One region of the Undibacterium sp. Ji42W genome, then DNA from elsewhere that is predicted to be linked to it. Evidence: predicted binding sites of a transcription regulator. Region 1 holds the regulator's gene; the other holds the start of a gene.
What was found. The regulator HrcA, encoded in region 1, represses chaperone genes, less so after heat shock. The targets are predictions, from matches to a motif close to TTAGCACTCNNNNNNNNNGAGTGCTAA.
Positions count from the first base shown of each region.

Region 2: a site for HrcA is predicted at 1,746-1,772, ahead of groES (co-chaperone GroES). Genes of this name have one in related genera too.

Region 1 covers NZ_JBMPOV010000005.1:234,721-238,142, forward strand. The annotation lists gene ACO0LG_RS13010 (NAD kinase) at 1-462, opposite strand, end outside; gene ACO0LG_RS13015 (HAD family hydrolase) at 538-1,224, shown strand; gene hrcA (heat-inducible transcriptional repressor HrcA) at 1,269-2,300, shown strand; gene ACO0LG_RS13025 (response regulator) at 2,378-2,761, shown strand; gene fur (ferric iron uptake transcriptional regulator) at 2,832-3,260, opposite strand; gene ACO0LG_RS13035 (outer membrane protein assembly factor BamE) at 3,336-3,422, shown strand, end outside.
Region 2 covers NZ_JBMPOV010000008.1:218,689-222,110, reverse strand. The annotation lists gene groL (chaperonin GroEL) at 1-1,350, opposite strand, end outside; gene groES (co-chaperone GroES) at 1,392-1,682, opposite strand; gene coaE (dephospho-CoA kinase) at 2,039-2,698, shown strand; gene coaD (pantetheine-phosphate adenylyltransferase) at 2,695-3,422, shown strand, end outside.

The sequences.
Region 1 (3,422 bases):
GCCACGCGAGACCACAATGTCATTGAAGGCAACACCACTGAAAATCTGGTTGCCGTCGCGCGTCACGATCGCCTGCAGCAGGCTGCGGCGCTCGGAGACATATTTGCCATCCAGCATTTCTGTAATGACAGGGATCATGCGGTCAAGCGCGATATCGGTGATGAAACCCAGCCTGCCCTGGTTGATACCGATCAGGGGAATATTATAGGGGGCCAGTTGCCGTGCTATGCCCAGCATGGTGCCATCACCACCCACTACGATGGCAACATCTGCCAGTTTGCCTATCTCAGGCACCGGCATGCTGCTGAATTCGCTTAATTGCAGGTATTGCGCCGTTTCTGACTCGATGACGACGCGGTGTCCTGCGGCCGCGAGAAAATTGGCCAGTTCCTGAATTGAGTCCGCAATGCCTGAGGCATTAGATTTTCCAACAAGTGCAATGGTTTTAGCCTGTACTGTCATAAACAAAGGTAGGGTGACATGATGGCTAAGATTAGAACATAATTAGGACATCAACGAATGGAATGAGTGCTCTTTATGGCAATTAAAGCAGTTTTGCTGGATCTGGATGATACTTTGTGGCCGGTTGCACCGGTAATTCGCCATGCTGAATCAGCATTGCAGCAATGGATGCATGAACATGCGCCCGCCGTGGCGCAAAATTACAATGTGGAAAAACTGCGTGAGCGCAGGAATGTGCTGGTAGCGAGTGACCAGCGTTTTCAATACGACTTATGGGCCTTGCGCCATACCTTGCTCAAACAGGTGTTTGATGAACATGGGGTGGCAGCCGAAAAAGCCGACCAGGCCATGGCGGTATTTGCCGACGCCAGGAACAAAGTGGACTTGTACAGTGACGTCAAACCGGCATTGCAGGCTTTGCAAGAAAAACTGCTGCTGGGAACAGTCTCAAACGGTTTTGCCGATTTGCAGGCGATAGGGCTGGCGCATCACTTCAAGGTGTCGATCGCTGCCTTTCGCTTTGGCTGTGCCAAGCCTGATCCCAGGATATTTCTGGCTGCTTGCCAGGAGCTGGGCCTGGAACCTGCCGAGGTCTTGTATGTGGGTGATGATTTATTGCTTGATGTACAAGGCGCGCAACGGGCAGGATTAAAAGGCGGCTGGATGAACAGGCAGGCTTTAAAAATTGAAGATGAGCGCCATCTTCATATCAAGCCGGATGCAGAATTTGCCAATCTGCATGACCTGACTCTATGGCTATGAATTTTTCTATGTTCATGTCAGTCATGAACGCATAAAATGAAACCATGCAACTAGATATCCGCGCACAAACTTTATTAAAAGCCCTGGTCGAGCGTTATATTGCTGACGGCCAGCCTGTGGGTTCCCGCGCCTTGTCCAAAATATCCGGCCTGGAATTATCCCCGGCGACGATACGCAATGTCATGGCCGACCTTGAAGAAATGGGCTTTGTGGCCAGCCCGCATACTTCTGCGGGCCGTATCCCTACGCCCAGGGGCTATCGCGTCTTTGTTGATACCTTGCTGACTGTACAAGATGTGAATGGCGCAGGCATGGATTCCCGGTTGCAGTCCAGCATGCAATCAAATATGAATGCACAGTCTCCGCAAAAACTAATTGCGAATGCGGCGCAGATATTATCGTCGTTGTCACAATTTGCCGGTGTCGTCATGACGCCGCGTACCGAGTCGATTTTCCAGCAGGTAGAATTCTTGCGCCTGTCAGAAAAACGTATCTTGCTGGTGGTGGTGGCACCTGGCGGCGAAGTGCATAACCGGCTGCTGTTGACCGATGTTGATTACACACCAACTCAGTTGGTGCAGGCAGCCAATTATTTGAACCAGAATTTTGGTGGCCTGAGCTTTACCGACGCACGCACCCGTATTAATAGCGAGCTGCGGGAATTGCAAAATGACATGACCAGACTCATGCAGGCGGCAGTAGAAGCGGGCAGCAATGCCATGGATGAAGATAATGACGAGGTAGTTATCTCTGGTGAACGCAATTTGCTGAATGTGCAGGACCTGTCTTCGAACATGAGTTCTTTGCGCAAACTGTTCGATATGTTCGAGCAAAAAAATAGCCTCATGCAGTTACTCGATGTGTCGAGCAAGGCAACCGGGGTACAGATATTCATCGGCGGTGAATCACAACTGGTACCCATGGAAGAAATGAGTATCGTCACCGCGCCTTATGGAGTCAATGGCAAGATAGTTGGCACCCTGGGTGTTATCGGCCCTACCCGCATGGCGTATGAAAGAGTTATTCCCATCGTAGACATCACTGCAAAATTATTATCTAATGCACTTAGTCAGTAATAAACCATTAAGATACAGTCTGAAGTAGCGAAGCAAAAAAGAAAATAAGCAAACATTGATGCGCATACAGGGTTGCTATGGACAAGAAAAACGCAAAGATTTTATTGATTGATGATAATGATGTCACCCGCGAGGTGCTCAGGGTCATACTGCGCAGTGAGGGATATAACGTCGTTGGTGAGGCTACCGACGGCGGTACCGGCCTGGAAATGGCGGTGAAACTGAAACCTGATCTGATCTTGCTCGATATCGTCATGCCCAAAATCAGCGGCACTGAAATCCTGCCCCGCATACGTGAATTGTTGCCAGATTCAAGAGTGTTGATGGTCACCGCCAATAAAGACCAGGATACGATTACGGAAGTAGTCAAGAACGGCATCCATGGCTATATTCTCAAGCCATTCAATGCGCAAAAAATCATAGATACAGTCGAAGCCGTGGTGTCCAAGATCAATAAGTAGGCTGGATCGCACACGGGGCACTCATGGCCCGGTGCGCTTGCGAAGCTACAGTGGCGGTTTTGTCCTTGCTTCAAGTCTTGTGTTCGCAATTAGGCTTGGTGCAATTGCCATAAATCGCCAGCGCATGTTCGGCGATTTTAAAGCCACGTTCCAGCGCAACGGTTTGCTGGCGGTGTTCAATTTCTTCATCAAAAAATTCTTCTACACGGCCACAGTCCAGGCAGACCAGATGGTCATGATGTGAACCCTCGTTCAATTCAAAAATGGCTTTGCCAGTCTCAAAATGATTGCGGTTTAACAGGCCAGCCTGTTCAAACTGGGTCAGGACTCGGTATACAGTTGCCAGACCGACATCCATATTTTCATTTAGCAGGATCTTATATACATCTTCTGCTGTCAGATGACGAACCTTGCTGCTCTGGAAGATTTCCAGGATTTTCAGGCGGGGCAGAGTGGCTTTCAGACCGCTGGCTTTGAGGTTTGGGGAGCTGTTTGTCATGTTTTCGATCAAAAATTTGCTATCTGCTTTATGATATCGGGTTTTAGGGCTTGTTGCTCAATTAAGAGGTTATCTATGCAACTGTTGTTTTCAGAATTAACACGGAAGAAGATGAGCCGCGTTGCGGGTCTGGTTTTGCTGGCTGGTCTGACAGCATGTTCC
Region 2 (3,422 bases), on a different contig from region 1:
TGGTGCTTCGATTGCTTTCAACACCAGTTTGATACCTGCTTCTTGATCTGGATTGTCGCCTTTGATGTCGCCTGCAGCTTGACGTGCACGCAACAGGGCAACGCCACCGCCAGGAACAACGCCTTCTTCAACAGCAGCGCGAGTTGCATGCAGAGCATCTTCAACGCGGGCTTTTTTCTCTTTCATTTCAACTTCAGTTGCAGCACCAACCTTGATCACAGCAACACCGCCTGCCAGTTTGGCAACGCGTTCTTGCAGTTTTTCACGGTCGTAGTCAGAAGTTGCTTCTTCGATTTGCGCGCGGATTTGTTTAACGCGTGCTTCGATACCGACAGCCTGGCCAGCGCCATCGATAACGGTCGTGTTTTCTTTACCGATTTCGATACGTTTAGCTTGGCCCAGATCAGCCAGAGTCGCTTTTTCCAGTGTCAGACCAACTTCTTCAGCAATCACTTGACCGCCGGTCAGGATAGCGATGTCTTCCAACATGGCTTTGCGACGGTCACCGAAGCCTGGCGCTTTAACAGCTGCAGTTTTCAGGATGCCACGGATGTTGTTCACCACCAGAGTTGCCAGCGCTTCGCCATCGACATCTTCAGCGATGATCAGCAGTGGGCGACCGGATTTTGCCACTTGTTCCAGTACCGGCAGCAGGTCACGGATGTTCGAGATTTTTTTGTCGAACAACAGGATGAACGGGTTTTCCAGGATAACGGATTGTTTTTCTGGATTGTTGATGAAGTAGGGTGACAGATAGCCACGGTCAAACTGCATACCTTCAACGATGTCGAGTTCGTTGTCCAGGGATTTGCCGTCTTCAACAGTGATCACGCCTTCTTTGCCGACTTTGTCCATTGCCTTGGCAATGATGTCGCCGATGTTTGCATCGGAGTTAGCAGAGATGGAACCAACTTGAGCGATTTCTTTGTTGGTTGTTGTTGGCTTGGACAGCGTTTTGATTTCAGCAACGATGGCTGTAACCGCTTTGTCGATACCGCGTTTCAAGTCAGTTGGGTTGAAGCCAGCTGCAACATATTTGAAACCTTCGCGAACGATGGCTTGTGCCAGAACTGTCGCTGTCGTTGTGCCGTCACCAGCGTTGTCAGAAGTGCGGGAAGCCACTTCTTTCACCAGTTGTGCACCCATGTTTTCCAGCTTGTCTTTCAGTTCGATTTCTTTGGCGACAGAGACACCGTCTTTAGTTACCGTAGGTGCGCCGAAAGAGCGTTCCAGAACGACGTTACGGCCTTTAGGACCCAAGGTGACTTTAACTGCGTTCGCCAGGATGTTGACGCCATTGACGATTTTCGCGCGTGCGTCATCACCAAAAATTACTTGTTTAGCTGCCATATTAATTCTCCGAATTCTTTAATTGATATCGTGGATGTCGTTTACTTCTGTACGACCGCGAAGATATCTTCTTCACGCATCACCAGAACTTCGTTGCCGTCAACTTTGACAGCCTGACCAGAATATTTACCGAACAAAACGCGGTCGCCAACTTTTACGTCCAGGGCGCGAACTGTACCGTTGTCCAGCAATTTGCCAGGACCAACAGCCAGCACTTCACCTTGATCTGGCTTTTCAGCAGCAGCGTCAGGCAGAACGATACCGGATGCAGTCTTTGTTTCTTGATCCAGGCGTTTCACGATCAGGCGATCGTGCAGGGGACGAAGGTTCATACAAGCTCCTTTAAATTTGCGAGTAATTACTATTGGAATTCAATTAAGCTGGGGAAAGACTTGTTAGCACTCTCTCCCAACGAGTGCTAAGTATATGGGCGAGAGGAGGGCTTTTCAAGAGCTAAAAAACAGCTAAATCGATTTTGTTGGTTGGCACGGGTACATAAATAGTGATTATTTAATAATAAAAGGGCCAAATCGATTTCTTTTCGATAATTAATTTCTTTTTGATATGCCTTTTTTATTTAATTTGGTTATATAACCAAATAATTCTTGCTCTTTGCAGAGTGGTGGCTTAAGCTTTAAATATTGGTTGTTCGACCAAATATTTAGATAAAAAGGTTTTATGAAATATCATGCAAACTATGGTCAATTCTGGTGGGAAATATCTTGTTAGACCCGCAGTCGTTTTGCTCACAGGTGGCATGGGTACAGGCAAAACTTCAGTCGCCAGCCAATTTACCAGTCTTGGTGTACCGGTTTTGGATGCTGATTTGGTGGCGCGGCAAATTCATCAAGACCCAGAACATGTAGCGACAAAGCAGATTGCACAAGAATTGCCGCAAATCGTGGATGAAAGTGGCCGCGTAAAGCGTGGTATCTTGCGCACTTTGCTGGTGGCCGATGTGCAACTGAACGAAAAGCTCAAAGCTATATTGCAGCCCCATGTAATGGTTGCGATGCAGGAATGGACGGCGCAACAGCGTGCGGTGTATGTGGTCTGGGAGTCAGCCTTGTTTCCCAGTTTGCGCTTCGCAAGTGAAAGTGGATGTATGGCACCAACAAGAATTTTGCTGGTGGAGGCAAGCGAGGCAACACGTCTGCAGCGTCTGCAACAGCGCAATCCAGGCTGGGCTGAGGCTGAGTTCAGACAGGTTTTTCAAATACAGGCATCATCTGGTTTATACCTGCAATGTGCGCATGAAGTGATGAGCAATGAAAACGACATTGCCAGCCTGTGTCAGCAAGTCTTGCATCAACATCTTATTTATATGTCGTACTGGAGTCCATTATGAAAAAAATCGCATTCTCTGGCACGCTTGATCCCATCACCAATGGTCATCTATGGGTGATTCAAGAGGCCAGGGCTTTAGCTGATGAAGTGGTGGTCTTCATTTCTGAAAACCCAGTCAAGAAGCCGCAGTTTTCTGCACCTGAGCGCAAGCACATCATTGAACGCAGCGTGGCTGAATGCGGCTGGCACAATGTCAGCGTGGTTATCGTCAAGGGCGATTACACGGCGCGTGCTGCCAAGCGCCATGGCATAGAGTATCTGGTACGCGGGATACGCAATACCTCAGACTTTGATTATGAAAACCTGATACAGCAAACCAATGTCGATGTACTCGATGGTGCCAAGACCATCTTTGTCATGCCACCGCGTGATCTTGGTTCTGTCAGTTCCAGTTTTGTGCGTGCCTTGCAAGGGCCGGTGGGCTGGCACTGGACGGTAAAAAAATTCATGCCCATGCCAGCTTATATAGCGTGGATCAAAAGCTGGTTGCGCACTGACTGGCAAAAACTGTGGGAAGCCGAAGCTGATGTTGACGGTACCAAACTCGACCACTGGTTTGATTATCTGACGGGTGATGATGCCTACGGTGCGGCACGCCGGACTTACCATAATCTTGATCATCTGGTGCATGGACTGAGCGAGATATCGGCCTGGGCGAGCAATACCGGTGCCAGCCAGTCTGATGTAGCGATATTGAAAAAAGCGTTCTGGTTCCATGACGCCGT